3 regions of the Micromonospora sp. NPDC048170 genome follow, and region 2 is predicted to be linked to each of the others. Evidence: riboswitches for the same ligand, from Rfam matches in the RefSeq annotation. Region 2 holds a riboswitch; each other region holds the start of a gene.

Region 1 (10,360 bases), on a different contig from region 2:
CCCGAGTCGCCGATGCGGTACGGACATCTGACTGAACGGTGGAGCCGGCAGGACGATCACCGGCGGGGCAGCGGCTGCTCAGCGCGGCATCGCACCGATTCAGGGCAGCGACCTGTCGCAGGGTTCCTCTACAGTGATCCCGCGCCGCCCGGCTGGCCTGGCCGCCGATCTCAGCATCCGCGCGCACTCATTCTTGTCGAGGAGCCTTCTTGCCCCGAACCAGTTTCCGACGCCGCTCGGCGTTCTGCGCCACGCTGCTCGCCGTCGGCGCCACCACCCTCTTCGGCGGCGGCGACGCCGCGCTCGCCACCCACCGCGGCGGCGGCAGCGTCACCACCAGCAACGGCACGAAGGTCCTGTCCAGCACCGCCGAAAACCGCGACCTCGTCGCGGAGGACCAGACCATCACCGACGCCGCATGGTCGCCGGACGGCAGCCGCGCGGTCTTCGTCACGGGCAACCACCAGATCGCCACGATCGGCGACAGCAGGGCGATCTATCCGATCGCCGGGCCCCAGAACGGGGTCCGACGGGCCACCCCGGAGTGGGTCGGCGACGGCTCGACGGTGATCTGGGCCGCCAAGGCGGACGGCACGCCGTGGCGCATCGAGGAGGCCGCGAGCACGTACGGCTGGGACATCGCCCGCCGCTCTCCGAACGACGGTCACCACTACTTCCAGCCCGACACCAACAACAGTCAGCGCATCGTCGTGCAGCGGCAGGCCGACGACGGCAGCGGCAACCCGACCGGCACGCCCGAGATCGGGTTCCTCGACGGCAGCGCCTACACCCGGATCATCACCGACGCCGCCAGTCCCTCGGTCTCGCCGGACGGCACCAGGGTCGCCTTCATCCGGGGCGGGCAGGTCTGGACGGCGGATTCCTCGGGCGCCAACCCGGCGCAGCTCACCACGGGCGGCACGCAGAAGTCCGATCCGGTGATCAACGGCGACAACCGGTCGGTCCTCTACCGCCACGGCACGCAGGTGGCGGTCACGAACTCCACCGGCCAGACCGTGGTCCACCAGGTGCCCGCCGGCGTCCCGGACTCCCGTCCGCACACCTCCGACCGGGTGGTCCGGCTCGCCGGCACCGACCGGTTCAGCACGGCGACGGCCATCTCGAAGTCACACTGGGCGACTGCCGGCAACTCCTCCGACGCCCGTCCCCGGGCCTCTGTGGCGGTGCTGTCGCGGTCGGACAACTTCGCCGACGCCCTGGGCGGTTCCGCCCTGGCTGCCGCCAAGCAGGGCCCACTGCTGATGACCCCGACCGCCTCGCTCCAGCCGGCGGCCGGTGCCGAGTTGACCCGGATCCTGGCCCCGGGAAGCAGGGTCTATCTGCTCGGCAGTGCCGCGGGGGCGCTCTCCCCGGCAGTCGAGTCGCAGGTGCGGGCGTTGGGCTTCAACCCGGTCCGGATCGCCGGTAGCGACCGCTTCGCGACGTCGGTCGCGATCGCCAACGCGATCGACCCGACCCCCGACATGGTGCTCACGGCCACCGGGATGAACTTCCCCGACGCGCTCGCGGCCGGCGCCGCCGCAGGTGCGCAGAACCTGCCCGGCAAGGGCACCTCCGCAGTCGTCGTACTCACCAACGACGGCCTCCTGCCGGACGCGACCAGGAACTACCTCGACGCGCTTCCCGACCAGTCGGACATCTACGGTGTGGGGCTCTGGGGTGACATCGCCACCCGTCCCTACAACGGGATTCCGCTGGCCGGTGCCGACCGCTTCGAGACCGCGCTGCTGATCGCCTGGTCCTTCTTCGGCGGGCAGAACCACATCGGCGTCGCCACCGGCATGAACTGGCCGGACGCGCTCGCCGGCGGCGCCCTGATGGCCTCCCTCGACGCCCCGCTGATGCTGACGCCGGGCAACGCGCCGGCCGTGGGCGACGCGGTAATCGAGTTGTCCGACGAGATGTCGGGCTCGGTACAGACCGGCCTGATCTTCGGGTCCGCGGCCGTGGTCAACAATGCCCAACTGACCGGCCTCGGTGTATGGATCTGCGGTCCTGGCGGCTACGTGTCGCAGACGAACGCCACGAACGTGTTCCGGACGCCGGGCCGTACCACCGAGGACGCGCGGACGACCGGGGCGAAGGTCCACACCCTGCAAGACCGGGCCGACCGCATCGCCGCCGCCGAGGCGGCGCGCAAGCGACTCGCGGACCGGTAACCAGCAACACCACGACGAGGGGCCCGGCGCTTGCCGGGCCCCTCGTCGGTCTCCGGGTCCGTTACCACCCGCGTGAGAGTTCCCCCGTCCTCCACCCCTCGTCCGCCGTCGAGCTGCCGTGACCGTCAGCCGACGGACGGCCGGCGGAGGCGAAGGCCGAGGTCACCAGACGCAGGTACGGCCTCAGGTCTCACCGGCCTTCCGGCATGGTCCACCTGGTGCGCGAGTGGATCGATCCCGAGCGGGCGCGGATCACGCTCAGCGACCACGCGGAGCGGTGGATCATCCAGCGGCTGTGCCTGCGTCGCGCACCGGAGCAAGCTCGCGGACCTGATGGCCCGGACGGGTCATGCCTCGACCGGGCCGCGCTGATCTATCAGCACACGGCCCGCGAGCGTGACGAGCACATCGCCGACGCGCTCAGCTCGCAGATCAAGCAGAGCCAGAATCGGGCACGTGACGGGCACGGCCGGCGCAAGAAGCGACAACAACGAATGAGGCCCCAGCCAGGAAACCTGCCCTGAGCCGGAGCCTCACGGTGGAGCGGGTGACGGGAATCGAACCCGCACTGTCAGCTTGGGAAGCTGATGTTCTGCCATTGAACTACACCCGCAGGCGGCACCACTGTACCTGAGGCCCCGCGCCGATGCACCCAGGCACCCCTCCGGCGCGCCCGTCACCACGATCTTGACGGCACGGCCGCCCCTCACAGGTCCTCCTGCACGAGGATCGCCGAGCACTGCGGGCGAAACCCCGCCAGGAGGCCAGGAGGGCACCGGCACAGCCGCCGCCTATGATCATCTGGCGTCCGGCGCGCCGACACCCGTACATCGGCGCCAGGCGGGCGGCCGGACGACGCGATCGGCACAGAGCGTCACAACGGCCGTCGCCAGGTGTGGATCACGGGAAGCCCTGCCAGGAAAAGTTTCGCCTCGGCAACATATCACCGTTCTCAAATCCGTCGATCGGTTGTAACGTCTGCCCAACGTTCTCAGCCACGGCGTGACATACCCCCTGTCGCGTCGCCAGAAAGAGGTGGGCCCATGGGACTGCGTCCCAACCTGCTGACCCGGCGTACGGCCGGCGTCGCGTCGACGACCCTCGCACTGCTGCTCAGCACCGCGGCCGTGGGCGTCGTACCGGCCGCTTCGGCCTTCTCCGCCGCCCCGAGCGAGGTCTGCGTCGAGCCGGCCGACGTCCACTCTGACGCCCGCATCAAGCCGGGCGGCGGAGCCAAGCACGAGCCGAACGAGCTGACCCTCGCGGAAACCCGCGAGCGCGAGGCCGACATGGCCGCCGCGCTGCGTGAGCGGGCGCGGTTCCGCGCTGGCGCGGGTGCCTCCGCGATGGCCGCCACCGTCACCATTCCCGTCGTGGTGCACGTGATCCAGGAGAACAGCACCCGGGCCGGCGGCAACATCCCCGACTCGATGATCAACTCGCAGATCAACGTGCTGAACCAGTCGTTCAGCGGGGCGACCGGCGGCGCGTCCACCGCGTTCGCCTTCCAGCTCCAGAGCATCAACCGGGTGACGAACCCGTCGTGGTACCCGATCGTGTCGGGCTCCTCGGCGGAGCGGTCGATGAAGAACTCGCTGCGTACGGGCGGCAAGAACACCCTCAACATCTACCTGGGCGAGCTGAGCGACAGCCTGCTCGGCTGGGCGACCTTCCCCACCCGGAAGCTCAGCAGCATGGACGGCGTCGTCGTGCTGAGCGAGTCGCTGCCGGGCGGCACCGCCACCCCCTACAACCTGGGCGACACGGGCACCCACGAGGTCGGCCACTGGCTGAACCTCTACCACACCTTCCAGGGCGGTTGCTCCGGCGGCGACAGCGTCAGCGACACGGCGGCCGAGGCATCGCCCGCCTTCGAGTGCCCGACCGGGCGGGACACCTGCACCGCCCCGGGCGTCGACCCGATCACCAACTTCATGGACTACAGCTACGACTCCTGCATGTACCAGTTCACCGCCGGGCAGGCCAGCCGCATGCTGACCGCCTGGAACGCGTACCGCGCGGCATAGTTCCGCCGTACGACTTCAACCGGTGCCGGCCTCGCTCGACGGGGCCGGCACCGGCGTCTGTGCGCCCCGGAGGGCGCGCGAACATTGGCTGTGGTCACGGTGTGGCGCCCCGGACGGGGACGGCCCGGGGCGCCACACCGCGTCAGGCGGCCGGGCGGGCGGCGTGGCCGCCGACGCCCCCCGACCGGGTCTCGGGCACCACGACCGTGCCGGCATCGGTTGCGTGCGGATCGAGCCACACCTGGACCGCGGGCCGACCGTGCCCCTCGCCGGCGCCGCCCGCGACGCCAGGCTCCCGGCGGGCCAGCATCGCCACGTCGACGGTGAACTCGAAGACCCGCCAGTCGACCTGTGGCGCGGCCCGCTGGCTGCGGGCCAACCGGTCGACCCGGGCCGGATCGGTCACCGGCCGGGCGTGGCCGGCCACGTAGGCTTCGTCGTCGCTCTCCTCCGGCGGGAAGGAGTGCAGCGCGTAGCGGCCGTCGCGCTCCAGGTCGCGCCGCTTGGGCGAGTCGACGACGAAGCAGAAGAGCCCCTCGTCGGTGATCACCGGAGAGACCGGGTGCACGCGCGGGCCGCCGTCGGCGCGGACGGTGGCCAGGTAGCCGAAGCCCGGCCCGTACTGCTGCATGAGGAGGCGGATCCCGTCGGCGAGGCGGGGCTCGTCGGCGGCGAATTCGGACCAGGAAGCCATGCGGGCATTCTATCGAACAACTGTACGAAGATGCACTCCGACACGCAGGTCACGCGCATCGGTCGCTAAGGTGTTCGGATGCTGCTCTCCGACCGCGACCTGGCCTCCGAGATCGAGGCGGGCACGCTCGCGCTGGAGCCGTTCGAGCCCGCGCTGGTGCAACCGTCCAGCATCGACGTACGCCTGGACAAACTCTTCCGGGTCTTCAACAACCACCTCTACACCCACATCGACCCCGCGCAGCAGCAGGACGACCTCACGTCGTTGGTCGAGGTGCCCGAGGGCGAGCCGTACGTGCTGCACCCGGGCGAGTTCGTGCTCGCCTCGACCCTCGAAGTGATCTCGCTCGGCGACCAGCTCGCCGGCCGCCTGGAAGGCAAGAGCTCACTCGGCCGGCTCGGGCTGCTCACCCACTCGACGGCGGGCTTCATCGACCCGGGCTTCTCCGGTCACGTGACCCTCGAACTGTCCAACGTGGCCAACCTGCCGATCACCCTCTGGCCGGGCATGAAGATCGGCCAGCTCTGCATCTTCCGGCTGTCGTCGCCGTCGGAGCACCCGTACGGCTCGGCCGTCTACGGCTCGCGCTACCAGGGGCAGCGCGGCCCGACCCCGAGCCGTTCCTGGCAGCACTGGCGCACCTGGCCGGTCCGCTGATCCGGCCGTCGGCAGTTGGGAAGGGCACCTTCCTGTACCGAATGCGTTAGGAAGGTGCCCTTACTACACCTCAGCCGGGGCGGCCGTAGCTGTGGATCGGGCCGTCGTCGACCTTCTTCATCCTGACCGGCACCCCGGCGCGGGAGGCGTGCACCACCCAGCCCCCGCCGACGTACATGCCGACGTGGTGCAGGTCGCTGTAGTAGAAAACCAGGTCACCCGGGCGCAGCTCGGCCCGGCTGACGGTCGCGGTGACCCGGCGCTGCTGCGCGGCGTTGTGCGGCAGCGAGACCCCGGCCTTCGCCCAGGCGGCGAGCATCAGGCCGGAGCAGTCGTACGAGTTCGGCCCGTCGGCGCCCCAGACGTAGGGCTTGCCGATCTGGGCGCAGGCGAACGTCACCGCGGTGCCGGCCGCGCCGCCGGGATAGCTGGCCGGACAGGGGGCGGGGCGCAGCGGTCCGCCGCCCCCGCTGCCGTAGATCCGCAGCCGCAGCTTCTGCAACCGGTCGATCTCGGCGTTGATCTGCTTCTTCTTCGCCGCGAGCTGGGCCTCGGTGCGGCCGAGCTGGACGACCATCTCGTCCAGCGGGGCCTTCTTCCCGGCCAGCCGGTCGCGCAGCTCGGCGACCTGCCGCACCTCCTGCTGCTGGTGCTGGGCGAACTGGTCGAGCAGTTCGAGCTGCCCGACCATCTCGCTCGGCGACCGGCTGCCGAGCAGGGCGTTGATCGCGGACGCCTGTTCACCCTTGTAGGCGCGGACGGCCAGCGCGCCGACCTTCTCCATCGCCTGCCCGACCTGCTCCTCCAGCGGCTTGATCTGCGCGGCGAGCGCGTCGGCCTGCTTCCGCTTGGCGGCCAGGTCCTGTCGGACGGCGTTGTGCCGTTCGATGACCGGTTCGAGCCTGTTCCAGTCCTCGTCGATCTGCCGCTCGATCTCGGCGACCGTCGGTTCGGCGTGGGCCGCCGTGGCTCCGCCGATCAGGACGACGGCGAATGCGGCAAGGGCGGCGAGGGCGGTGGTGCAGCGGTACCAGCGTGGGCGCGGCGCAGCCGTCGTCGGGTCGGCAAGGGCCGGCCGGGCGGACGGTGGCCGCGGGGCATGGTGTGCCACCGGGGTCCGTACTCCTTCTTCCGTACCGCCTACCGGGTTAGCTGACGGGTTCGGGCGGGAAGGGGCGCCCTACCGCAGGGACTGCGGATTCACCCCGGGGAACCTGGGTCCCCGGCTCGCTCGGGAGCGACTCGGCGGTGTCGGACCGTCACCGCCCTGGGTGGACGGATTGTCACCGGCCGACGAAAGACCAGAGTAGAGACGGCCGTTATCGATCCGCAACCCTCCAGGCCATGACACTCCGTATTCCCACCGGGCCGGGCGAGATCGCAACCCACGCGACGAAGATTTTCTTCCTTATGAAGTGTCTGATGGAAAGGTATTGACCGGAGGCGGTGGATGAGGCGAAGGTGGCCCCACCTTTGCCCGTCCGAACTGGGGGTCTGATGCACCTGTCAGCGACAACGAGGAGCAGACGCGTCCTGCTGGCCGCCGCCGTGGCCGCCGCCATGGTGGCGACGCCGCTCACCGCCGCCGGATCCGCCGCCGCCGCGCCGACGGCCGACCGGCAGCAGCAGTACGCCGCCGCGGCGGCCGAGTACGGCGTGCCGGAGAGCGTCCTGCTCGGAGTCTCCTACCTGCAGTCCCGCTGGGACACCAACGCCGGCACGCCGAGCACCAGCGCCGGCTACGGACCGATGCACCTCACCGACGCCGAGCACGTCGCCGCCCTGCCCGGGGGCACCCACCACGAGGAGGGCACCGAGGACCCGCGGGGCGACGACTCCCGCCCGTCCCTGGCCGAGACGCCGGAGTCGGCGGCCGAACCGGCTCCCGCCGAGGCCGCCCTGCGGACGCTCGACGCTGCCGCCGAACTGACCGGCGCCAGCGAGGAGGCGCTGCGGACGGACGTCACGGCGAACATCCGGGGCGGCGCGGCGCTGCTGGCCGCGTACCAGAGAGAGATCGGTGCCCCGGTCGGCGCCGACACCGACCCGGCGGCCTGGTATGGCGCGGTGGCCCGCTACTCCGGCGCGGACAGCGCCGACGCCGCGGCGGCCTTCGCCAACGAGGTGTACGCCACCATCGCCACGGGCGACACCCGGCTGACCGACGACGGGCAGCGGGTCACCCTCGCCGCCAGCGCGGTCCTGCCGGAGCGCTCCTGGCTGGACCGGCTGGGCCTGCGCAAGCTCGCCCGGCCCGACGGGCTGGAGTGCCCCGACGACATCTCGTGCGAGTGGATCCCGGCGCCCTACCAGAACTACGGCACCACCCTCGGCGCGTACGGCAACCACGACCTGGCCGACCGGCCCGCGCAGCAGAAGATCGAATACATCGTCATCCACGACACCGAGGGCTACTTCGGGCCCAGCGTCAACCTGGTCAAGGACCCGAAGCGGGTGGGCTGGCACTACACCCTGCGCTCGGTGGACGGCCACATCGCCCAGCACATCAAGACCAAGAACGTCGGCTGGCACGCCGGCAACTGGTACGTGAACTCCAAGTCCATCGGCCTCGAGCACGAGGGCTTCGCGGGCCACGGCACCTGGTACACCGAGGCGATGTACCGCACCTCCGCCAAGCTGGTCCGCCACCTGGCGCGGCAGTACAACATCCCGCTGGACCGCAATCACATCATCGGGCACGACAACGTCCCCGGCACCGTCGCCGCGAACGTGCGCGGCATGCACTGGGACGCCGGACCGTACTGGAACTGGTCGCACTACTTCGACCTGCTCAAGGCGCCGTTCAAGTCGACCGGCACGCCGCGGACGGGGCTGGTCACCATCGACCCGGACTTCGCCACGAACCAGCCGCAGTTCACCGGCTGCAACCGGCAGCCGCCGGGCGTGCCGAACCCGCCCCCGCCGACGGCTCCCTGCCCGCTGCGCGGGTCGTCCGCACTGCCCCTGCACAACGCGCCGAGCCACGACGCACCGCTGGTCAACGACATCGCGCTGCGGCCCGACGGCACCCCGAACACCATGTACGTCTCCGACCACGGCGCCCGGGTCTCGGCCGGACAGACGTACGCCCTGGCCGAGGTGCGGGGAGACTGGACGGCGATCTGGTACCTCGGCCAGAAGTCGTGGTTCCACAACCCGGCCAGCGCCAGGACGGCCAAGTGGAGCGTTGGCCTGGTCGCCACCCCGAAGGCCGGCAAGACCACCATCCCGGTGTACGGCCGGGCGTACCCGGAGCAGGCGGCGTACCCGGCCGGCGTGCCGTACCAGACGATCTCGCCCCTGCAGTACACCCTGTCGGCCGGTGAGCGGTACGCCGTGGGCAACGTGCTCCCCGGCGAGTACTACCGGGCCACCACGTTCGACGGCTCCGCCCCGGGTGACCGGACCGTCATCCGCGGCGACAACAAGTATGTGCAGATCCAGTTCGGCCACCGCATCATGTACGTCAACCTGGACGACGTGAACCTGCTGCCCTCGCCACTGGGCGCGCCCCGCTGATCCATCGCAAAAACGAAAGGGTCCCCGGTCGACCGGGGACCCTTTCGTTCTGCGGGGTACGGGATCAGCCGGGCCTGCGGAACCCGGCCAACGGCATGGTGTTGATGCTGGAGACGTTGACCGGTTTGCCGGCCCGGGCCGCGTGCACCATCTTGTCGTTGCCGAGGTAGAGGCCGACGTGGTGCAGGTCGCTGAAGAAGAAGACCAGGTCACCGGGGCGCGCCTCGGAGCGCGGGATGGCCTTGCCCTCGTTCCACTGGGCACCCGTGAAGTGCGTGAGGTGGATCCCCGCGGCCTTGTAGGCGTACTGGGTCAGGCCGGAGCAGTCGAACGAGTTCGGGCCGGTGGCGCCCCAGACGTACGGGTCGCCGATCTGGGCGCAGGCGGTCCTGATCGCGGTCCGGGCCGCGTCGCTGACCACCCCGTTGATGGTCGGGCACTTCTCCGTCTTGACGGTCGTCACCGGCAGTGACGCCTCGAGCTTCTTGATGTCGGCGTCGATCTGCTTCTTCTTCGCCGCCAGGTCGCTCTGCTGCTTCTTCTGGGCGGCGATGAGCGTGTCGAGCTTCTGCTTCTCCCCGTCGTACTTCTCGCGGAGGGTGGTCACGCCCTGGAGCTGCTTGCGCTCGTTGGCGGCCAGCCGGTCCAGGAGGGTCAACTGCTCGGTCAGCGTGTCCGGCTTGGCGCTGACCAGCAGGGCACCGATGTCGTGGGACGGGCCGGAGATGTAGTAGCGGGCGGCGAGGTCGCCGACCCGGTCCATCGCCAGCTCGCTCTCCAGCGCCAGCGGCTGGATCTTCTTCTCCAGGTCCGCCGACTTCTTGGTGTTGACCTTCAGCTGCGCCCGCACCTTGTTGTACTGCTCGATGGTGGGCTCCAGCTGCTCCCACTTCTGGTTGATCGCGGCCTCGATCTCGTCGACCGAGGGCTCGGCGTACGCGGGCGCGGCAAGCATGCCGGCGCCGACCGCCGCCGCGGCGACCAGGGTGAGCAGACGATGGGCGACCCTGCGCAGGCCACCCGGACGAGCAGACCGTCCCGGTGCGTGACGATGAGGGGGCATGGTTGCCACCGGCACCGACTCCTTTTGCAACCCGACCGCCGGGCGCCTCGCGCGAGGGAAGAGGGGCGAGACAGACGACCCACAGCGGCCGGTGCCCAACATTAGGGAAGGCCGGCAGTGGAATCAAGGTGACCAACGTCCACATCACGCCTGCGCAACCGCCCGCGTACCAAGGGTGTCGGCCCGCCCGTCCACGATCGCGGTCGATGCGTCGTCGCGC
Region 2 (10,360 bases):
CTACGACGAGTCGTTCCTCAACGCCTTCGCGCTGCGGATCGGCGAGCGGCTACGGGCCGCCACCGACACGGCCGACCAGGAGGCGGCGGCGCAGGCCGGGCCGGAACGGCTGCTACCGGTGCTCGCCACCCGCGCCGAGGCGGTACGCGAACGCGTCGACGCGCTCTTCCCCGGCGTCACCCGCTCCCGGCTCACCATCCGGGACGCCGACGGCTGGTCGTCGGGCACCTCCGCCGCCGACCGCGCCTCCCTCGGTGCCGGCCCTGCCCCGAAACGCCAGGTACGCGGCCGGCGCTGACCGCTCGCCAGCGGCGCGACGGTGTTGGCGGCGGTCGTGGCGACCGGGGACGGGCTCGGGGTGGCGCTCGCCGGGACCGTCGGGCTCGGTGGGGACTCGCCGGTCGCGGCGGCCTTCTCCTGCACGGTCTCCTGGCACCCCATGGCCAGCACCCCGAGGGCCACCGCGGCGGCGGCGCGCCGCGCGTACACGACGGATCGGGACACGGGAGACCTTCCGTTCGGGTCTCGGCCACCCCTGTGGACGGCACGGGTTCGACCGGTGCCGGGGCGACAGGACGTCGTCCTGCAAACGAGTGGTGCCGCCCGGGGGACACGTCGGCCGCCCCGGACCGGTACGCCTTCCGCCGGGCCGGCTCTCGGCCGGCCCGGCGGTGCTCGCGTACGCGGGTCAGCTCCTGAAGGCGTCCTTGATCTTCTCGCCGGCCTGCTTCAGCTTGGCGCCCGCCTGCTCGTTGCGCCCCTCGGCCTCGAGCCGCTCGTTGTCGGTGGCCCGGCCGGCGCCCTCCTTCAGCTTGCCGGCGGCGTTCTCGGACGCGTTATTGATCTTGTCGTCGTAACCCATGTCAACCTCCCGATCAGCGGTGCCGGTACGCCCCCGATGTACCCCGCCCGGCCGCCGCCCAACCGCCCCGGTGACCGAGCGTCAGCGATCCACCGGCAGCGCACCGTGCCGCCCGGCCCGTCGAGGGGCCGGGCGGCACGGGGTGGAAGGGTCAGGCGACCGAGCGGAAGCCACGCAGCCGGAGGCTGTTGGCGACCACGAAGACCGAGGAGAAGGCCATCGCGGCACCGGCGATCATCGGGCTCAGCAGGCCGGCGGCGGCCAGCGGCAGGGCCGCCACGTTGTAGGCGAAGGCCCAGAACAGGTTGCCCTTGATGATGCCGAGGGTGCGCCGGGCGAGCCGGATCGCGTCCGCGGCGGCCATCAGGTCGCCCCGGACCAGGGTCAGGTCGGATGCCTCGATCGCCACGTCCGTGCCGGTGCCCATGGCCAGGCCGAGGTCGGCCTGGGCCAGCGCGGCGGCGTCGTTGATCCCGTCGCCGACCATCGCCACCACCCGTCCCTCGTCCTGGAGCCGCCGCACGACGTCGACCTTGTCGGCGGGCAGCACCTCGGCGATCACCTCGTCGATGCCCACTTCGGCCGCCACCGCGCGGGCGACGGTGGTGTTGTCGCCGGTCAGCAGGATCGGGGTCAGGCCGAGCGTGCGGAGCTGTGCGACCGCCGCCCGGCTCGTCGGCTTGACCACGTCGGCCACCGCGAGGATCCCGCGGGCGCGGCCGTCCCAGCCGGCCAGCACCGCCGTCCGTCCCTCGGTCTCCGCCGTGCTCGCTGCCCGCTCGATCTCCTCCGGTACGTCGAGACCGCGCTCGCGCAGCAGCCGGAGCCGGCCCACCAGCACCTCCCGGCCGTCGACCGTCCCGCTCACGCCGAGCCCCTCGGAGTTGGCGAAGCCGGTCACCGGGGGCAGCGCGCCCGCCTCGGCCGCCCCGGCGGCGATCGCCTGGGCGATCGGGTGCTCGGACGCGGCCTCCAGCGCCCCGGCGAGCCGGAGCAACTCGGCGCGGTCCTCGCCGGTCGCCGGGACCACGTCCACCAGGGTCATCCGGCCGGTGGTGACGGTGCCGGTCTTGTCCAGCACGACGGTGTCCACCTGCTTCGTGGACTCCAGCACCTCCGGTCCCTTGATCAGGACGCCGAGCTGCGCGCCCCGGCCGGTGCCGACCAGCAGGGCGGTCGGCGTGGCCAGCCCGAGGGCGCACGGGCAGGCGATGATCAGCACCGCCACGGCGGCGGTGAACGCGGCGGTGGCGCCCGACCCGCTGCCGAGCCACCAGCCGAGGGTGCCCACCGCGAGGGTGATCACGATCGGCACGAAGACGCCGGAGATCCGGTCGGCCAGCCGCTGCACGGCCGCCTTGCCGGTCTGCGCCTGCTCGACCAGCCGGGCCATCTGGGCCAGCTGGGTGTCGCCACCGATCCGGGTGGCGGTGACCACCAGCCGGCCGCCCGCGTTGACGGTCGCGCCGACCACGGGGTCGCCCGGACCGACCTCGACCGGGACGGACTCGCCGGTGAGCATGCTGGCGTCGACCGCCGACGTGCCCTCGTCGACGACGCCGTCCGTGGCGATCTTCTCGCCGGGGCGGACCACGAACCGGTCCCCCACGGCGAGCTGGTCCACCGGGATCCGGGTCTCCGTGCCGTCACGCAGCACCGCGACGTCCTTGGCGCCCAGCTCGAGCAGGGCGCGCAGGGCCGCGCCGGCGGTCCGCTTCGCCCGCGCCTCGAAGTAGCGGCCGGCGAGGATGAACAACGTCACCCCGGCCGCCGCCTCCAGGTAGATGTTGCCGGCGCCGTCGGTGCGGTCGATGGCGAGGGTGAAGGGGTGGGTCATTCCCGGCGTCCCGGCGGTGCCGAGGAAGAGCGCCCAGACCGACCAGCCCAACGCGGCCAGGGTGCCGAGCGACACCAGGGTGTCCATGGTCGCCGCGCCGTGCCGCAGGTTGATCCAGGCCGCCCGGTGGAAGGGCAGACCGCCGTAGACCACGACCGGGGCGGCCAGGGTCAGCGACAGCCACTGCCAGAAGTCGAACTGCCAGGCGGGCACCATCGCCAGCGCGATCACCGGCACGGTGAGCACGGCCGAGACCCACAGCCGGGTACGCAGACCACGCAGTTCGTCCACCGGCTCAGCCGCGGCCGGCTCGCCGCCGGCAGGCGTGGGCGGGGGCGGCAGGACTGCGGTGTAGCCCGTCTTCTCCACCGTGGCGATCAGGTCGTCCGGGGTGACCTCGTCGGCGTACCGGACGGTGGCCTTCTCGGTGGCGTAGTTGACGGTGGCGGTCACCCCGTCCATCCGGTTCAGCTTCTTCTCGATCCGGTTGGCGCAGGAGGCGCAGGTCATCCCGCCGATTGCCAGCTCGATCTGGTTCGGCGCGTACGGCAGGGGCTTGCTGCTGGTCGTCATCACGGTCCCGTCAGTCGTGCCCGTGACCGGGGACGCCGTGGCTGGCGTCGGCGGTCGGGGGGTTCGTGGCGGCGGGTGTGCTCGCCGCCGGGGCGCCCGTCGCGGCCGGGGCGCTCGCCCCGGTCGGACTGCCGGCCACGACGGTGAACTCGGCGGTACGCACCACGCCGCCGTGCTTGAAGTCGAGGTAGAGCCGGTAGGCGCCGGCCGACGGCACCTCGGCGGAGAAGCTCACCTCGGGGCCGGGCCTGGTCCGCCCGTCACCCGGCTCGCCGTTCGGGTGCACGTGCAGGTACGCCAGGTCGCCCTGGCGCAGCGCCACCAGGTGGCCGTACGCGCCGAGGTAGGCCTCCAGGTCGGTGACCGGTGCGCCGTCGCGGCTCACGGTCAGGGTCAGCTCGGCGGTGCGGCCGGGCTGCGGGGCGCCGGCGAGGGTGACGGTGTAGCCGTCGACCGTCGTGCTGGCCGCCGGGGCGGGCAGGGGTCGTTCGGTCAGCGTGCCGGGGACGGTCACGTCGACGCCGAGGGTCAGCGCCTCGCCCCCGGTCGGGGTGAAGTCGGCGAACGCCCGCCAGACACCGGGCCCGCCGAGCGGCGTGTCGACCTGCCAGGTGCCGTCCGGCTGCATCTCCGGGTGCACGTGCCGGAAGCCGGAGAGGTCGCGGCGGGCCACGATCAGGTGCATGCGCTTGTCGTGCGCCACGTCGTACGCGGTGACCGCCCGGCCGTCCGGGCCGGTGACCTGGAAGGCGAACTGCCCGGCCGGTGCGCCGACCGGGCGGAGGGTGTACCCGCGGTCGGAGACGAGCAGGCCGCCGGGCAGGTGTGCCGCCGCGCCGTTGTCGCCCCCGTGTCCGGCCTCGCCGTCGTTCCCGTGACCGCCGGTGGCGTCATGCGGGGCTTCGACGGGCGGCGCCACGGGGTCGGCCACCCGGCCGACCCCGTACGTCGCGCCGAACACCACTGCGAGGCCGAGGGCGAAACCGCTCAGCTTCGTCGCCGTGTTCATGGTGTTCCTCGTTTCCCCGTGCTCGCCGTCAGGCGCCGACGAGGTCGTAACCGGCCTCGTCGACGGCGGCGCGCACAGTGTCGGTTTCCAACGGGCCCTCGCTGGTGACGGTGACCCGACCGGCGGCGACGTCGACCTGGACGTCGCTGACGCCCGGGATCGCGCCCACCTCGTTGCTGACCGAGGTGGCGCAGTGCCCGCAGGTCATGCCCTGCACCTGGTACGTCGTGGTGATCATCGGACTCTCCTCTCGACGCCTCCAGCCTATACCCCCGGGGGGTAAGCAGGAGGCAGACCGGCGCCTGCTCTCCGTACCGGTACCCCGTGGGGGTATCCGGCCAGGGACGACACTACCATACCCCCGAGGGGTACGGTATCCTCGAACCCATGACCACACCGACGCCCACCCCGACCAGGGGCTACACCGCAACCAAGGATCAGCTGCTCGCGCGGTTGCGCCGCGTCGAGGGACAGGTCCGTGGCATCGAGAAGATGGTCGACGACGACCGCTACTGCATCGACGTGCTCACCCAGATCTCCGCGATCCAGGCCGCCCTGGACAAGGTCGCGCTCGGCCTGCTCGACGGGCACGCGCGGCACTGTATGCACGAGGGTGCGGCCGAGGGCCGTGCCGACGAGATGGCCACCGAGATGATGGCCGCCGTCGGCCGGCTGATGAAGCGCGGCTGATCCGGCGGGACCGCCGCCCGGCCGCGCCCGTCGAGGCTCGGGTGCGGCGCCCCGGCGCCCCCTGGACGGGGACGCCGGGGCGGCCGGGTCAGAACCGACCGAGGATCTTCTTCATCGTGTCGATCTCGGCCTGCTGGCTGCTGACGATCTGCCCGGCCATGGCCTTGGCCTCCGCGTTCACGCCCCGGGCGAGCTCGTCCCGGGCCATGGTGACCGCGCCCTCGTGGTGGGCGATCATCAAGGTCAGGAACTGCTTGTCGAACTCCCGGCCGGAGGCCGCCGCCAGCTTCTTCATGTCGGCGTCGGACATCATGCCGGGCATCCCGCCATGGTCCATGTGCGGCATCTCGGCGCCCGGCGACGGCACCGGCCGCCCCCAGGCCGCCAGCCAGCCGCTCATGGTCGCGATCTCGGGTGCCTGAGCCGCCTTGATCTCCGCGGCGAGCTTCTTGACCTCCGGATCCGCCGCCCGAGTCTCGGCCAGGTCCGCCATCTCCACCGCCTGCCGGTGGTGCGGGATCATCATCTGGGCGAACATCGCGTCGGCGTCGCCGAACGTTGCCGCCCCGCTGGCGGTGGCGGACGGCCCGCCGGTGCCGGGCGTGCCGTGTCCCATGTTCGGGGACGAGTGGTCGTCGCTGCCGCAGGCGGTCAGGGCGAGGGCGGCGGTCAGGGCGGCGCCGGCCAGGGCGGCACGGCGCGCAAGGGTACGAGTGGTCACGTCTGGGCCTTTCGGTGTCGAAACGTACGCAGCACGACGAGGACGCGGAACGGCGTGGACCGGACCGCGGCCGGGCGTCCTACCTACGCAGCACCGCGACCGTGGCGAGCCGCAGGCCGACCGGCAAGGGCGGCGGGGCCCGGGGCGACGGGAAGGAGCCGACCGAGTCGCGCCCCGACGGGCCGACGGCGCGTACGCCGGTCGACAGCAGCGCGGCGACCAGCAGCGGGGCCGCGAAGGCACCCAGCACGGCCAGGCACACGCCCCACCCGGGCAGTTCTCCGCCCGTGTCGCCGAACGGCAGGAGCCGATCGGACGCGCAGCCACCGGGACAGCCCGCAACGGCCGGAAAGGCCGCCATCGCGGCGTACGCGAGGGTGGTGTCGTGGCGGGGCGGCATCGACGCGTCCGCCCCGTCTGCGTGCGGATCGGGCGCGGCCACGGCGTGTGCGGACGCCTCGGCGGTATGCCCCGTCGCGTGCGAGTCGTGGCCGATGGTGTGCATCGCGGCCAGACCGAGCAGCGTGCAGACGAGCAGCAGGAGTCGGACCCCCCATGCCGCCGTCACCGTCGTCCGCACACCCGACACGCTAGCGTGTCGACCCGTTTGTACGGAAAGCACCGGGCCACACGGCACCTGAACAGGCGGCACCGGCGGCGGGCGTCCAGCGGTCCGCGCCCCGACACCGCCCCGCACGACCTGCGCCCGGATGCCGGGGTGACTACCATTCGGCCGGTGGCCCTCCGGATTCCACATCGGCCGGCACGCACCCCGCCCTGGATTCGTTGGGAGACACTCGATGGGCGCCGACCACACCCGTCCCGCTCCGTCCGCCCCGCCAGGGGTACGGCGGATCCTCGTCGCGACGGTGGTCCCCCTCTTCGTCGCCACGCTGATCGCGGCCCTGGTGCTGTGGCCGTGGGACGCGCCGGATCCTGCGGACGGCCCCGAGTCACCCCGTTACCACGGCACGGTGACGCGGGTGGTGACGGAGCCGTGTCCGCCGGCCCAGGAGACCCCGGAGGGGAGCCCGGGCGCGGCGCAGGGCCCTTGTGGCACGGTCACGGTGCGGGTGGACGACGGCCCCGACGCCGGCCGACAGGTTCAGACACCGGTGCCCGCCGGCCCCGGTGCGCCGACCGTCGCCGTGGACGACGAGATCATCCTGGTCGAGCTCACCGACCCCGCCGATCCCACGGCCAGCACCTACAACATCGCGGAGCACCAGCGCGGCAAGCCGCTGGTCTGGCTGGTGGTGCTCTTCGCTGCCGCGATCGTCGCCTTCGGGCGGTGGCGCGGGCTGGCCGCCCTGGCCGGCCTGGCGGCGAGCTTCGCCATCCTGCTGACGTTCGTGCTGCCCGGCATCAGCGCCGGGAGCCCGCCGCTGCTGGTCGCGGTCGTCGGCGCCGCCCTGATCATGTTCGTGGTGCTCTACCTCACCCACGGTGTCACCGCGCAGACCTCGGTGGCCGTGCTCGGCACGTTGGGCAGCCTGGTGCTGACCGGCGTCCTCGGCACGATCGCCACCGCCGCGACCCACCTGACCGGGTTCGGCAGCGAGGACGCCACCACGTTGTCGATGTACCAGGCCGACGTCGACCTGCACGGCCTGTTGCTGGCCGGGATCATCATCGGCTCCCTCGGCGTGCTCGACGACGTCACGGTCACCCAGGCCGCCACGGTCACCGAGCTGGCGCACGCCAATCCCGGGCTGTCCCGGGTGCAGCTCTACCGGGCGGCGACCCGGGTCGGCCGGGCACACATCGCCTCGACGGTGAACACCATCGTGCTGGCGTACGCCGGCGCCTCGCTGCCGGTGCTGCTCCTGCTGACCGCCGATTCGCGGGCGGTGACCCAGATCCTCACCAGCGAGTTCCTGGCGCAGGAGATCGTCCGCAGCGCGGTCGCGACCCTGGGCCTGATCGCCGCCGTGCCACTGACCACGGGGCTGGCGGCCGTGGTGACCACGGCCGGCCGGCGCGGCGGTGACGCCACCGACGCCACCGTGCCCGCGCCCGCGCCGACGCCCCGGCCGGCGGTCGACCGGTCCGAGGCGCTGGAGGCACTCAGTGGGCCGCGGGCCGGAGACACATCGTCCGCCATCCCTGCCGGATGGCCCGACCGGGACAGGAGCACAGACACGGCATGGTGACACTCCTCAGCGTGACCGATCAGGACGTCCCACCTGATAGACGCGTCACTGGTCACCGTCCGCCATCACGAAATAACGCATTTAGTCGGCTTAGGGGCGTAGATCCCCGGGAGGGGTCTCAGGTAACCTCGCTGCCGGTCACCGCCGAAGGCGCGCAGCGGCGCCTGCGGTGCCGCCGCCCAATCGCCACCAGGCGAGCCGGGGACCCAGGTACGTGGGGTGAATCCGCGACAGCGGTAGGGGCCACTTCCGCCCCGAACCCGTCAGCTAACCCGGTCGGCGGTCGACGGAAGGGAAAACTGTGACGGCACCCCTACGCCGCTGGTTGACGCCCGTGGTGGCCGTGTTCGCCGCCCTGGCGGTCTTCGCCGGTCCTCTCCCGGCGATGGCCGCGCCCACCCCGCCCAAGCCCTCGGGCCACGGGGACGACGAGCCCAAACTGCTCGGCGACCTGATCGAGGCCCGGAACCGGGCCTACGTGCAGGCCCAGGCCAAGCTGAAGAAGTCGCAAGACCGCCAGACTGAGCTGGACCGGGAGTTCAGCCGGGCGCAGGCCGAGCTGGCGCTCCTGGCCCCGCAGGTGAGCCAGATCGCCGCCCAGTCGTACCGGACCGGGCGGATCGGCGCGGTGTCGATGCTGCTGGACACCGCCAGCCCCGACTCGTTCGTCCAGCGCGCCGCCGCCCTCGACGAACTCAATCTGGTCAACTCCAAGAAGCTCGCCGAGGTGAACGCGGTCAAGAACCGCGCCGAGCAGGCCAAGCTGGCGCTCGACGCCGAGGTCCGCGAGCAGCAGAAGCTCACGAACGAGTTGAACCGTGAAACGAAAGAGGCGAAGAAGGCGCTGGCGCTGGTCGGCGGCAACGGGCTGACCAAGGGCAAGGTGGTGGCCGAATCCCCGGTGGCCCGGATGGCGCCGGGCCGCACCGCCAACGGTGACTGGAAGCCGCTGTCCTGCACCGAGAACGACCCCACCACCTCCGGCTGCATCACCGCACGCACCCTGCACATGTACAACGAGGTCAAACGGGCCAAGTTCAACCGCTTCGTCGGTTGTTACCGCTCCGGTGGGCCGTACGAGCATCCGAAGGGCCGGGCGTGCGACTGGTCGCTCCAGCGCAGCGGCTTCTCCCCCTGGCACAACGACGACACCTTCATGTACGGCAACAACCTGACCGCGTTCCTGGTCCGAAACGCCGACCGGCTCGGCATCTACTACGTGATCTGGAACCGGCAGATCTGGTTCCCGGCGACGGGCTGGAGTTCCTACAGCGGCCCGTCCAACCACACCGACCACGTGCACGTGTCACTGCTCTAGTCGAGCCCGCACGGACCGGGCCGTCCCGCCCCTCGGCGGGACGGCCCGGTCTCGTCGTACGGGTGCCGTCAGCGGCTCGGGTCAGGCGAGCGCGGCGCTGGCCGACGGTTCCGGCCTGTCGACCGCGCCGACGGGCACCGCGGCCACCGTCCGCACCTCGCCGGCGGTCAGCCGGTACGACATGCCGACCACCCCGCAGCGGCCGGCCGCCACCTCCGCCGCGAGCACCTCGGATCGGCTCAGCATCGCCTCGACGGTGTACGCGATGTGGATGTCGACGATCCGGTCGATGTCGTCCACGCCCTCGGCGGCGGCCCGGCGCAGGCTGGGCACCACGGCGTCCACCACGGCGCACAGGTGCCCGGCCGGCGGGGTGCCGGTGGCGTCCGCCGTACGCGCCGCCTGGACGGCCCCGCAGGAGTCGTGCCCGAGCACCACCACCAGCGGCGTGCCCAGGACCGTCACGCCGTACTCCACGCTCCCCAGCACCTCGGGACCTATGGTGTGCCCGGCGGTGCGGACCACGAAGAGGTCGCCGAGGCCCCGGTCGAAGATGATCTCGGCGGCGAGCCGGGAGTCGGAGCAGCCGACGATCACCGCGAAGGGGTGCTGCCCGTCGGCGACCGCGGCGCGGTGCCCGGCGTCCTGGTTGGGGTGGCGCGGGGCGCCGGTCACGAACCGCCGGTTGCCGGCGAGCAGCTCGGCGAGTGCCTGCCCGGGATTCGCGGGAGCGACGGACGCGGTGCCGACATCGACGGGGGCTTCGCCCGTGGTCGACGCCGGGAGCGTCCGCTCCGGGCCCGGTTGAGTGCCTGGCGATCCGGGACGGCTCATCCGCCACCTCGCTTCCTCACGTGAACGGCCTGGTCACCCGGGCCGACGCTGGACGCGGGCTGCCATCACAGTCACACGCAGCGCAAGGTACGTCAAGGGATGCGTGATATGCATTTCATATGTTCGGCGGCCCCTTGTGCGGCAGCGGACGGCCCCTCGCACGCCCGCCGGCCACGAGGGCGCGAAGCCGAACCCGAAGCAGGGGCCATACGATGGCGGGCATGGCGACGACAGGGGAGAACGGGAGCACCCGCAACTGGACCTTCCTCACCAACCACGGGCACGTGCTGCTCGCCATCGCCCGCAACCCCACCGCCCGGCTACGCGACGTCGCCGACGAGGTGGGCGTCACCGAGCGGGCTG
Region 3 (10,360 bases), on a different contig from region 2:
CGACGCCGGCACGGTGTTCCTGGTCAGCCACTCGATCAGCTCGATCCGGGACACCTGCGAGCGGTCGATCTGGCTGGAGTCCGGCCTCATCCGGATGGACGGCCCCACCGCCGAGGTGACCAAGGCGTACGAGGACTACATGGCCAGCCGCGCGTGACCGACCGGCCGGCGGCGTCCGGGCACCGGGAAACCGGTGTCGGGACGCCCGCCGGCCGTCGCACCATCGGCCGGCGGCACCACCAGTGGATCAGTGAGGATCGGCAATGACGCAGGACCCCGCCACCGTCGGAGACACCGGGCCGGCGAACGCCCCGACACCCTGGCGCCCCGAACGCACGGTGGCGGTGATCCTGGCTGGCGGCACCGGCACCCGGCTCGGCCTGGGCATCCCCAAGCAGCTCCTCAAGATCGCCGGCAAGCCGATCATCGAGCACACCCTCGCGGTCTTCGAGGCCGCCCCGGAGATCGACGAGATCATCGTGCTGATGGCCGCCGGCCACGTCGCCGACGCCGAGCGGATCGTCGAGCGGGCCGGCTTCCGCAAGGTCACCACGATCGTCGAGGGCGGGGAGACCCGCAACGCCACCACCCGCCTCGCCCTGGACGCGATCGGTCCCGCCGACTGCAACATCCTCTTCCACGACGCGGTCCGCCCGCTGGTCAGCGGCCGGATCGTCCGCGAGTGCGTGAACGCGCTGTGGACGTACGCCGCCGTCGACGTGGCCATCCCGTCGGCCGACACGATCATCGAGGTCGACGCGGACGACTGCATCACCGGCATCCCGGTGCGCTCCCGGCTGCGGCGGGGACAGACCCCGCAGGCGTTCCGCTCCGGCACCATCCGGGAGGCGTACCGGCGGGCCGAGGGCGACCCGGACTTCGCCGCCACGGACGACTGCGGCGTGGTGCTGCGCTACCTGCCCGGCACCCCGATCAAGGTGATCGACGGCGCCGACGAGAACATCAAGGTCACCCACCCGGTCGACGTGCACCTGGCGGACAAGCTCTTCCAGCTCGCCGCCGCGCAGTCGCACCAGCTGGCCGACCACCGCGGCTACACCGAGGAGCTGGCCGGCCGGACGATCGTGGTCTTCGGCGGCAGCTACGGCATCGGCCACGAGCTGGCCGAGCTGGCCGCCGGCTTCGGCGCCCGGGTCTTCCCGGTGAGCCGATCGGCCACCGGCACCCACGTGGAGAACGCCGAGGACGTCGAGGCGGCGCTGCGCACCGCCTACGAGGCGACCGGCCGGATCGACCACGTGGTGGTCACCGCCGGGATCCTGGAGAAGGGCACCCTCGCCGAGATGGACGAGGAGACCATCGACCGGCTGATCCGGGTCAACGTCGTCGGCCCGGTGACCGTCGCCCGGCGCGCCCTGCCGTACCTCCAGCAGACCCGTGGGCACCTCCTGCTCTACACGTCGAGCTCCTACACCCGGGGCCGGGCCCACTACGCGCTCTACTCGGCGACCAAGGCGGGCCTGGTCAACCTGACGCAGGCGCTGGCCGACGAGTGGAGCGAATTCGGCGTACGGGTCAACTGCGTCAACCCCGAACGGACCGCGACGCCCATGCGCACCCGGGCGTTCGGGGCGGAGCCGGCGGACACCCTGCTGTCGGCCGAGGCGGTGGCGCAGGCGTCCCTGGACGTATTGTTGTCCGATCTCACCGGTCAGGTGATCGACGTACGCCGGTCCGCCGACGACCCGGCGCGGGAGGTGCGTGCGGCGGTGGTCCCCGCGCAGCCCGACGCCGAGCGCGGCGCCCCGGCCGGCCCCGCCGACGGGGCCGGCACCGGCACGGCAGCGGCGGGAGCGGAACAGTATGCGTGGTGACCTCGTCCGGAAGCTGGCCGCCCGGGGCCTGGCCGCAGGCCTGGCCGTGGCGGCCTTCCTCGTCCTCGCGCTGACCGGGGCGACCGGCTGGGGCCTGGGCCTGGCGGTGGCCGCCCTCGGTGCGGCCGGCTGGGAGCGCCGGGTCCGCCCGGGCGCCGACGGCGTCGCCGAGACCGTCCTGGTCGCGGCGGGGATCCTGGTCGGATACGCGCGCCGGCTCGACGCCGGGTTCGACCCCGTGCTGACCCTCACCGCGCTGGTGCTGCTGGGGCTGATCCTGCTCGTGGGGCCGGTGCGCGAGGCCGCCAACCTGGAGATCCGGACCGCCAACCTGCCGGTACGATCCTGGACCCCGCTGGTCGCCGCGTGGCTGGGCGAAGCCCTGTCGGTGCTGCTCGCCGTGGTGGCGGTGGCGGCCGCGGCGACCCTGCCGGCGGGGGTCGCCCTCGCGGCCGTCCTGCTGGTGGGCGCCGCCGCCGGCGCGGTCGCGCTGGACCTGGCGCGGCGACGGTTCCGGCCGGCCGCCGGTGGCTCGGCGGTCTCCCGTGCGCTGCGCCGGCACCAGCCCGAGTTCCTCCTGCACTTCTCCGCGCCGCCCGGCTCGGAGTACCAGGTCACCATGTGGCTGCCGTACCTGGAGCGGATCGGCCGGCCGTTCCTGGTGATGCTGCGCGAGCCGGACTTCCTGCCCGCCGTCGCGGCGGCCACCAGCGCGCCGGTGGTCTACTGCCCCACCACGAAGGCGATGGACGAGGCCCTGGTGCCGAGCCTGCGGGTCGCGTTCTACGTCAACCACGGCGCGAAGAACAGCCACTGCATCCGCTTCACCCAGCTGACCCACGTCCAGCTGCACCACGGCGACAGCGACAAGGCCCCCAGCGCCAACCCGGTCTCGGCGATCTTCGACCGGATCTTCGTCGCCGGTCGTGCCGCGATCGACCGGTACGCGCGCGCCGGGGTGGACATCCCGGCCGAGAAGTTCGTCATCGTCGGCCGCCCCCAGGTCGAGTCGATCCAGGTACGCCCCGAGCCGGTGCCCGGGCCGACCAACCCGACCGTGCTCTACACGCCGACCTGGACCGGGCACAACGCGGACGCCAACTACTGCTCGCTGCCGGTGGCGGAGACCCTGCTGCGCCGGCTGCTCGACCGGGGCGCGACGGTGATCCTGCGGGCCCACCCGTACACCTCGCAGAACCCGGCCTCGGCCCGGCAGTTGGGCCGGTTGACCGAACTGCTCGCCGCAGACCGGGCCCGCACCGGCCGGCAGCACGTCTTCGGCGTCGCCGCCAGCCGGGAACTGACCCTCACCGAGTGCGTCAACCGTTCGGACGCGCTGGTCTCCGACGTCTCCGGGGTCATCTCCGACTACCTCTACTCGGGCAAGCCGTACGCGGTGACCGACATGGTGGGCTCGGGCGACCGGTTCCCCGAGGAGTTCCCGCTCGCCGCGTCGGGCTACGTCCTGCACCGGGACATGTCGAACGTGGACGAGGTGCTGGGGCTGCTGCTCGACAGCGATCCGCTGGCCGGGACCCGGTGGGCCACCCGGAGCCGCTACCTGGGCGACTTCCCGACCGACTCGTACGCCGAGGGGTTCCTGGGCGCCGCCCGCCGCGAACTCGACGCCGGCCTCCCGGTGCCCGCGCCCCGACCGGCCGGGCCGAACACCGCCGCGCTCTCCCCCACGCCCTGAGCCCGGCGGTCGACCTGCCCGCCCCCGCCGCCGCACGCGAGGGCGACGGGACGGGCCTCAGCGGTACGGGTCGACGAGATCCAGGACCGCCTCGGGATCCTCGACGTGCGCGTTGTGCCCCAGGCCGGGCAGGGTGGCGACCGGCACGCCCAACTCCTTGAGCTGCGCGTCGGTGACCATGGGGTCGTGCTCGCCGCGGGCCAGCAGCACCGGCACGTCGGTCGCCGCCAGCAGGGCGGGCAGGGCCGGCTCGCCCACGCCGAACGCGGCCGGGTCCATCGCCAGCCGCCACCGGCCGTCGACCTGCCGCAGCCCGGCCTCCACGACGGGATGTTCCGGGGCGAAGAGCCCGGTCAGCCCGGCCACCCGCAGGTAGCGGCGGGCCGCCTCGTCCCGGCTGGCGAACCAGGTCACCGGCCGGGCGGCCAACTCCCCGGCCTTCGCCAGCTCGGCCGGCGACCAGACGGCCTTGATGCCGACCCCGACCACGGCGTCGACGGGCAGCCCGGCGCTCCGGGCGGCCAGCGCCAACCCGACCACCCCGCCGAGGGAGTGCCCCAGCACGACGAGCCGGTCCCCCGCCGCGACCCCGGTGGCGATCCGCGCGGCCAGCGCCGGGAACGAGTACTCCGGCAGCGGCGGCGACCAGCCGTGGCCGGCGAGGTCCGGTGCGAGCCACCGCCCCGCCCACCGGCGCTCGAGCAGCGGCGCCCACGGCAGCCACACGTCGCCGGTCGCGCCCATGCCGTGCAGCAGCAGGAGCACCCGCCGGTCGTCCCGGCCACCCGATTCATCGACCATGGGCGCAGTGTGCCACCCGCGGGGCGCCACGGGCGAGGTCCGTGACCCGGACACGACATCGGGCGCCGGTCCCCCGGGATGGGGAGCCGACGCCCGACGGTCGTCGATCAGGCGGAGTAGCCGCGGGTGGCGGCCCAGTTCGCCAGGGCGATGGTGGACATCCAGTACGACGCGGTCGCCGGGTTCGCCGAGTCGGCGATCTTCACCAGCCGGCCGTCGTCCTTGTAGCCCACCACGGCGACGTAGTGGCCGCCGGGGAACGAGTGCCAGCCGCCGCCGGTGTCCGTGGCGCTGCCGGCGACGTTCACCACGACGCCCCGCCCGTCGCCGATGGCCGCGACGACGTCGGCCTGGAGCCGGTCCATCTGGGCCGGGGTGGCGGCGCCACCCGGGATCATCCGGGTCCGGTACGGGTCGCCCGGCACCGTCGCGTTCAGCACGCGGGTGGTGTCCTGGGCCGAGTCGGTGCCCATCTCGTCGGTGCCCAGCTGGGCGCCGAGGGCGTCCTGGCTGCGCTCGATGCCGGCGGCGCTGAGGGCGTTGCGGACGGCCGCCGGGCCGCAGTTGTAGAAGGTGCTCTGGGCCTGGTAGTCGTAGTCCAGGGTCTTGGCCGACGGCGGCTTCGGCGGCTCCGGCTTGCGGGTCAGGTCCGGGTCCGGGGCGGTGCTGGTGGCGCTGGCCGACGGGGCGGCGCTGGACGCGGACGGGGCGGCGCTGGACGGGGCGACCCGGGCCTGGGCCCGCGAGGCGGCGGTGTCGTCCCGCAGCTCGGTCGCGGCCACCGGGGCCTGCGCGGCGGCCGGGGCGTCGTCGGCTCCGGCAAGCAGCGCGCCGGTGCCCGACGCCAGCACGAGCGCCGCGGCGGACGCGGCGGCCAGCTGGTACGGACGTTCGGACGTGAGACGACGCAGCTGTCGCCTGAGGGTGTGCTTCACGGTTTCCTCCACGGGCTCGGGGGGTGAGCGGCCGTCGGTCCGCGCCGAGGGCGAGACGGACCGACCGCGCGGACGGGCGTCCGGGCGGGTGCTGGACCACTCAGGGGATGTGCCCGGGATGCCGGGCGACGGACGGTGACCGGTGGGTCAGCTCGTGGCCTGCGGGCGTACGAGCGCGGGCACCGTGGTGCCGTGGAGACGGCGGAACAACCGAGAGGTGGGTGGGTGCTGCACGAGGATGGAACTCCTTCCGACACCGCCGACCGGGTTAGCTGACGGATTCGGGCGGGAAGAACGCCCTACCACGGGCCTGCGGCCCACGGATTCACCCCACAAAGCACTGGGTCCCCGGCTCGTCTTTCACGATTAGGCGGGTCGGCGCGGCGTCGCCTCTTGCGATCGGTTACCGCACCGGACGCGCCGACACTACTGGCCGGCCAACACCCTGCCAACCCCGTCCCACCTGCTTAAACCTTGATCGGAAGACAATTTTTGCGGGCACTTCGCCACTGACGTGACTCAATAGGACGACCGTTTCCGAGAGCGCCTCCGGGTGACAACGGGACAAGTGGCGGGCATCGGCGTCGAAACCCCGGCGGGAATCGACCGCCCCGCTCCCGATGACCGGTTCGGCGGCGAGGTGACCGGCGTCACCCAAATGGTCGCGATTTTCTCGGCGGCACGGGTCGACGTACACCGGTGGACGCCGCGCGGCCGGGCTCAGCGCGAGTCGACGTACGCCGGCCGGTGGCCGGCCTGCGGGTCGGCGGACCGGGGGCGCGGCACGACGTTGCCGCGCTCCCCCGGGGGCCCGTTCCCGTCGCCCCCGTCCCGCGGCGCCTCCGGGGTCGGCCGGCGCGGGGTGAGCAGTCGCATCATCGGCGTCTCGACGAAGCGGTGCAACAGCCCGGCGAGGGCCAGGTTGACCAGCAGGAACCCGAGCACCACCGCCACCCCCCACCAGCCGGGGAAGCCGACGCCCCAGTCGCCCGTGAGCCGCAGGACAGTGATCATCACCAGGACGTGCACCAGGTAGAAGGCGAAGGAGACCTCGCCGAGCCAGATCATCGGCCGGGACCGCCACGGCGAGCGCCGCCCGCGCACGTCCGCGTCCGCCGCGGCGGCGATGACCAGGATGTACGCCACCGAGAGCAGCGCCGCCCACAGTTCGGCGCGGACCCACTGCGCGGCGACCACCCAGGTGGCCACGAAGATCAGGCTGGCCACCGGCAGGCCCGGCCCCCGCCACCGGCCGCGCCGCATCAACTCGGCGGCGGCCACGCCCATCCAGAACTCCAGCGACCGCACCGGCGGAAAGACCTGGGTGAACCACCAGCGGCTCTCCTCCGGCACCAGGGCCTGGGCCGGCCAGAGCGCCAGGATCAGCAGCGGCACCACGACCACGACGGCCCACAGCGCCCACGGCCGGGCCCGGCGGATCAGCGGCAGCGCCAACGGCAGGCAGAGATAGAAGAAGAACTCGCAGGACAGCGACCAGCTGACCGTGTTGACGCTGTAGAAATGCCCCGGCCGGGGGTCCCAGGCCTGGAGGAGGAACAGGTTCTCCAGCGAGACGGCCCGGTCCACGGGGTCGGCGAACCAGGCCGCGACCGCCAGGGCCGCCGCCCACAGCACCACGTGGCTCGGCCAGATCTTGGCCACCCGGCGACGCCAGAACGCCCGCCGGGTGTCGCTGGGCCGGGCCGACCAGACCAGCACGAAGCCGCTGAGGATGAAGAAGAACTGCACGCCGGACAGGCCGAGGGTGAAGACCCAGTCCACCACGGCCTTGTGGCCGGGTTCGGCGATGATGCCCATCGTCCCGGCGTGGAACCCGAAGACGAGCAGGGCGGCGACCCAGCGCAGCCCGGTCAGCGACGGCAGGCGGTTGGCCGGCGACGCCGGCCGGACGGCAGGCTCGGTGGTCGCGACGCCCGTCACGCCGGGATCCGGACGGTCCGCAGGGTCACCAGCACGTACGTCTCCTCCTCGGCCGCGTCGGCGCTCGGCCTCGGCGACCCCCCGGTCGGGATCGCCCCGCCGGGCACCTTACCCGGCGAACGGGGCGACCCTGTACGTACCGCCCATGCGGGCCGGGGCCGCGCTTGCCGAGCCTCGCAAGAAGTCCTGCCCAGGGCAGCCGCCCGTCTCGACCCGGGAGATGGATCACTGAGCCGCCGCTTCCGGTCCGCTCCATCCCGCAGGAGGTACATCGAAGAATTCCTGATCGTTGTAGAGTCCGACGTCTGGAACTGGCGAACCCGCCCGTCGAGCGGGTCCTGATTGGAGCGTTCCGTGCGTCGGAGTCATCGGTCGGCACAGCTGGCGGCACTCGTGCTCGTCGGGCTCACCGCGTTCCCGGGGTCGCAGGCGTCGGCGCTGGCCGCCGGCCCGGGCGACACGACCGTCGCGGCTGCCGCGGCGGAGGACCGGGTCCTGCGGGTCTACAACAACAACATCGAGAACCTCGTCAGGAACAACGCCGACGGCACGTGCACCCGGATCTCCGGGCCGGACCACCTGACCTCGATGCTGGTGGACGACAGCGGCCGGACGGGCACCGCCGACGTGGTGGCGCCCGACATCCTCATCGTGCAGCAGGTTCGCGGCACCGGGCAGGCCGAGGCGTACGCCGACCAGCTCTCGGCGAAGTTCGGCTACCCGGCGGGCACCTACGGGGCGATCGTGGCCTGGAGCGACCCGGAGCCGTGGGGCAGCACGCACAAGTGCAGCTCGCAGGCACTCGGTGACCTCAAGAAGAAGCAGACCAACGGGATCATCTGGAACACCAGGAGGCTCAGCCTCGCCGCCGGCGACATCTCGAAGTACTGGAGCGCCGGCTGGCTGAAGCCAGGCACCGCCTACCAGGGCGGGGCCGGGTGCACCCTGTACAAGCCGCCGAACAGCGACCCGGACACCACCGACTACCACAAGTGGAAGCGTACGAGCGCCATCGCGGCCCGGTTCACCGTCAAGGCGACCGGCACCACCGTGTTCGCCGCCACCATGCACCTGCCCCAGGAGAACCGGCAGAACGCCTGCGCGGGCGACGGCTACACCGGCATCGCCGACACCGGAATCCACATCGGAGCGGACGCCACCAGCCTGATGAACGCCTCGACCATCCGGATCGTCGGGATCGACGCCAACCGCACGGGCATCGCGTCGAGCACGCTGAGCGGCTTCGGCATGACCGGCTACGGATCGAAGGCGACCAGCGGCTCCAGCAAGATCGACTATCTCTTCGTCAAGGGCGGCGTGCAGCCGTCGCCGGTCGACCACACGGTGAGCGGCACCAAGTCCAACCACCTGGCCCTGTACAGCTTCATCAACTACTGACGCCCGCTGCCGGCGCCCCGGTCGACCCACCACGCCCACGTGTCGCACACCTGTACCAAACCTGCCGGTACGCTGGGCGGATGACCGGGGCCGCCTACCAGCCGTCGATGCTCGACCTCACCGCCACCGCACCGTCGCTCGGCCCGCTGGCCGGCGGGCTGCGCCGGCACCCGCTCACCCGCGGCGCGTGGGTCGACCATCTCCCCGGCTGGGTCACCGGCTCCGACCAGGTCTTCGACGTCCTGCTGCGGGACGTGCCCTGGCGGGCCGAACGCCGCACCATGTACGACGCCGAGGTCGACGTGCCCCGGTTGCTCTGCTGGTACGCCGGGCATCGCCCGCTGCCGCACCCGCTGCTCACCGAGGCACGCGCCGCCCTCACCCGGCACTACGCCCCCGAGCTCGGCGAGCCCTTCGTCACCGCCGGCATGTGCCTCTACCGCTCCGGCCGGGACAGCGTCGCCTGGCACGGTGACACCCAGGGCCGCTCCGCGCACACCGACACCATGGTCGCCATCGTCTCGTTCGGCTCGCCGCGCTCGCTGCTGCTGCGCCCCCGCGGCGGCGGCGACAGCCTGCGCTTCCCCCTCGGCCACGGCGACCTCGTGGTGATGGGCGGCTCCTGCCAGCGAACCTGGGAACACGCCGTACCCAAGACCAGCCGTTCCGTCGGGCCCCGGGTCAGCGTCCAGTTCCGCCCCGCCGGCGTCGCCTGAGGCCGGCGAGGGTCACACCCACCCGGGTCACCCGCCGAGCCGTACCGGTGCTCTGCTAGAAACGACTCCTGGGTCTCACCTGCGCCCCCGTCACCTCTTGACGACGCGAAGGGCGTGCCATGACCCAGTCCTCCACCGAGCCCCGCTCCCGATGGTCCGGATGGTCGGTCCACGGCGACGGCAGGTCCGTACGCCCCGGCGACGTGGTCCACCCCGACGAACGCCTCTCCTGGCCGCGCACCCTCGGCATCGGCGTGCAGCACGTCGTGGCGATGTTCGGCGCCACCTTCACGGTGCCGCTCATCACCGGCTTCCCGCCGGCGACCACACTCTTCTTCTCCGGGCTCGGCACCCTGCTGTTCCTGCTGATCACCGGCAACCGGCTGCCCTCGTACCTCGGCTCGTCCTTCGCCTTCATCGCGCCGGTGCTGGCGGCCAAGGCCGGCGGCGACATCGGCCCGGCGCTCGGCGGCATCGTCGTCGCCGGCGTCGCCCTGGCCGCCGTCGGGCTGGTCGTCCAGGTCGCCGGTTCGCGCTGGATCGACGCGCTGATGCCGCCCGTGGTCACCGGTGCCATCGTCGCGCTGATCGGCCTGAACCTCGCCCCGGTCGCCTGGGACGGCGACGGCAGCGGCACCGGCGTGAAGGCGCAGCCGCTGATCGCGGTGGTGACCCTGGCCGCGATCCTGCTCGCCACGGTGGTCTTCCGGGGGTTCCTGGCCCGGCTGTCCATCCTGCTGGGGGTGGTGGTCGGCTGGGCTCTCGCCGCCGCGCTCGGCGACCTGGACCCGAAGGCGGTCGACGGGCTGCGGGACGCCGCCTGGGTCGGCCTGCCCGAGTTCCACGCACCCAGTTTCAGCCTGCGCGCGGTCGTACTGGTGATCCCCGTGATCCTGGTGCTGATCGCCGAGAACGCCGGGCACGTCAAGGCGGTCGCCGCGATGACCGGCCGGAACCTGGACCGGGACATGGGTCGGGCGTTCATGGGCGACGGGTTGGCCACGGTGCTCGCCGGCTCCGGCGGCGGGTCCGGCACCA

Evidence for each region. Region 2 has a riboswitch for cyclic di-AMP ahead of AB0D32_RS12150 (hypothetical protein). Riboswitches for the same ligand answer to the same signal wherever they lie in the genome.
Region 1: linked by a shared signal. The riboswitch ahead of AB0D32_RS05165 (NlpC/P60 family protein) and the one ahead of AB0D32_RS12150 (hypothetical protein) in region 2 are both predicted to bind cyclic di-AMP.
Region 3: linked by a shared signal. The riboswitch ahead of AB0D32_RS07535 (C39 family peptidase) and the one ahead of AB0D32_RS12150 (hypothetical protein) in region 2 are both predicted to bind cyclic di-AMP.

The regions. Positions count from the first base shown of each region.
Region 1 covers NZ_JBEZMR010000002.1:345,891-356,250, reverse strand. The annotation lists gene AB0D32_RS05195 (cell wall-binding repeat-containing protein) at 210-2,180, shown strand; gene AB0D32_RS05190 (hypothetical protein) at 2,399-2,704, shown strand; tRNA gene AB0D32_RS05185 (tRNA-Gly) at 2,720-2,793, opposite strand; gene AB0D32_RS05180 (zinc metalloprotease) at 3,224-4,207, shown strand; gene AB0D32_RS05175 (pyridoxamine 5'-phosphate oxidase family protein) at 4,350-4,901, opposite strand; gene dcd (dCTP deaminase) at 4,980-5,558, shown strand; gene AB0D32_RS05165 (NlpC/P60 family protein) at 5,629-6,669, opposite strand; cyclic di-AMP (ydaO/yuaA leader) riboswitch at 6,682-6,816, opposite strand; gene AB0D32_RS05160 (peptidoglycan recognition family protein) at 7,056-9,077, shown strand; gene AB0D32_RS05155 (NlpC/P60 family protein) at 9,142-10,140, opposite strand.
Region 2 covers NZ_JBEZMR010000006.1:67,328-77,687, reverse strand. The annotation lists gene AB0D32_RS12195 (DUF2786 domain-containing protein) at 1-298, shown strand, start outside; gene AB0D32_RS12190 (CsbD family protein) at 689-862, opposite strand; gene AB0D32_RS12185 (heavy metal translocating P-type ATPase) at 1,014-3,272, opposite strand; gene AB0D32_RS12180 (hypothetical protein) at 3,283-4,281, opposite strand; gene AB0D32_RS12175 (heavy-metal-associated domain-containing protein) at 4,310-4,519, opposite strand; gene AB0D32_RS12170 (metal-sensitive transcriptional regulator) at 4,669-4,971, shown strand; gene AB0D32_RS12165 (DUF305 domain-containing protein) at 5,060-5,692, opposite strand; gene AB0D32_RS12160 (hypothetical protein) at 5,772-6,272, opposite strand; gene AB0D32_RS12155 (YibE/F family protein) at 6,493-7,845, shown strand; cyclic di-AMP (ydaO/yuaA leader) riboswitch at 8,012-8,143, shown strand; gene AB0D32_RS12150 (hypothetical protein) at 8,147-9,163, shown strand; gene AB0D32_RS12145 (carbonic anhydrase) at 9,245-9,997, opposite strand; gene AB0D32_RS12140 (MarR family winged helix-turn-helix transcriptional regulator) at 10,210-10,360, shown strand, end outside.
Region 3 covers NZ_JBEZMR010000003.1:216,216-226,575, reverse strand. The annotation lists gene AB0D32_RS07555 (ABC transporter ATP-binding protein) at 1-157, shown strand, start outside; gene AB0D32_RS07550 (bifunctional cytidylyltransferase/SDR family oxidoreductase) at 264-1,835, shown strand; gene AB0D32_RS07545 (CDP-glycerol glycerophosphotransferase family protein) at 1,825-3,531, shown strand; gene AB0D32_RS07540 (alpha/beta fold hydrolase) at 3,589-4,332, opposite strand; gene AB0D32_RS07535 (C39 family peptidase) at 4,440-5,279, opposite strand; cyclic di-AMP (ydaO/yuaA leader) riboswitch at 5,510-5,650, opposite strand; gene AB0D32_RS07530 (acyltransferase) at 5,988-7,208, opposite strand; gene AB0D32_RS07525 (hypothetical protein) at 7,563-8,606, shown strand; gene AB0D32_RS07520 (alpha-ketoglutarate-dependent dioxygenase AlkB) at 8,687-9,322, shown strand; gene AB0D32_RS07515 (solute carrier family 23 protein) at 9,442-10,360, shown strand, end outside.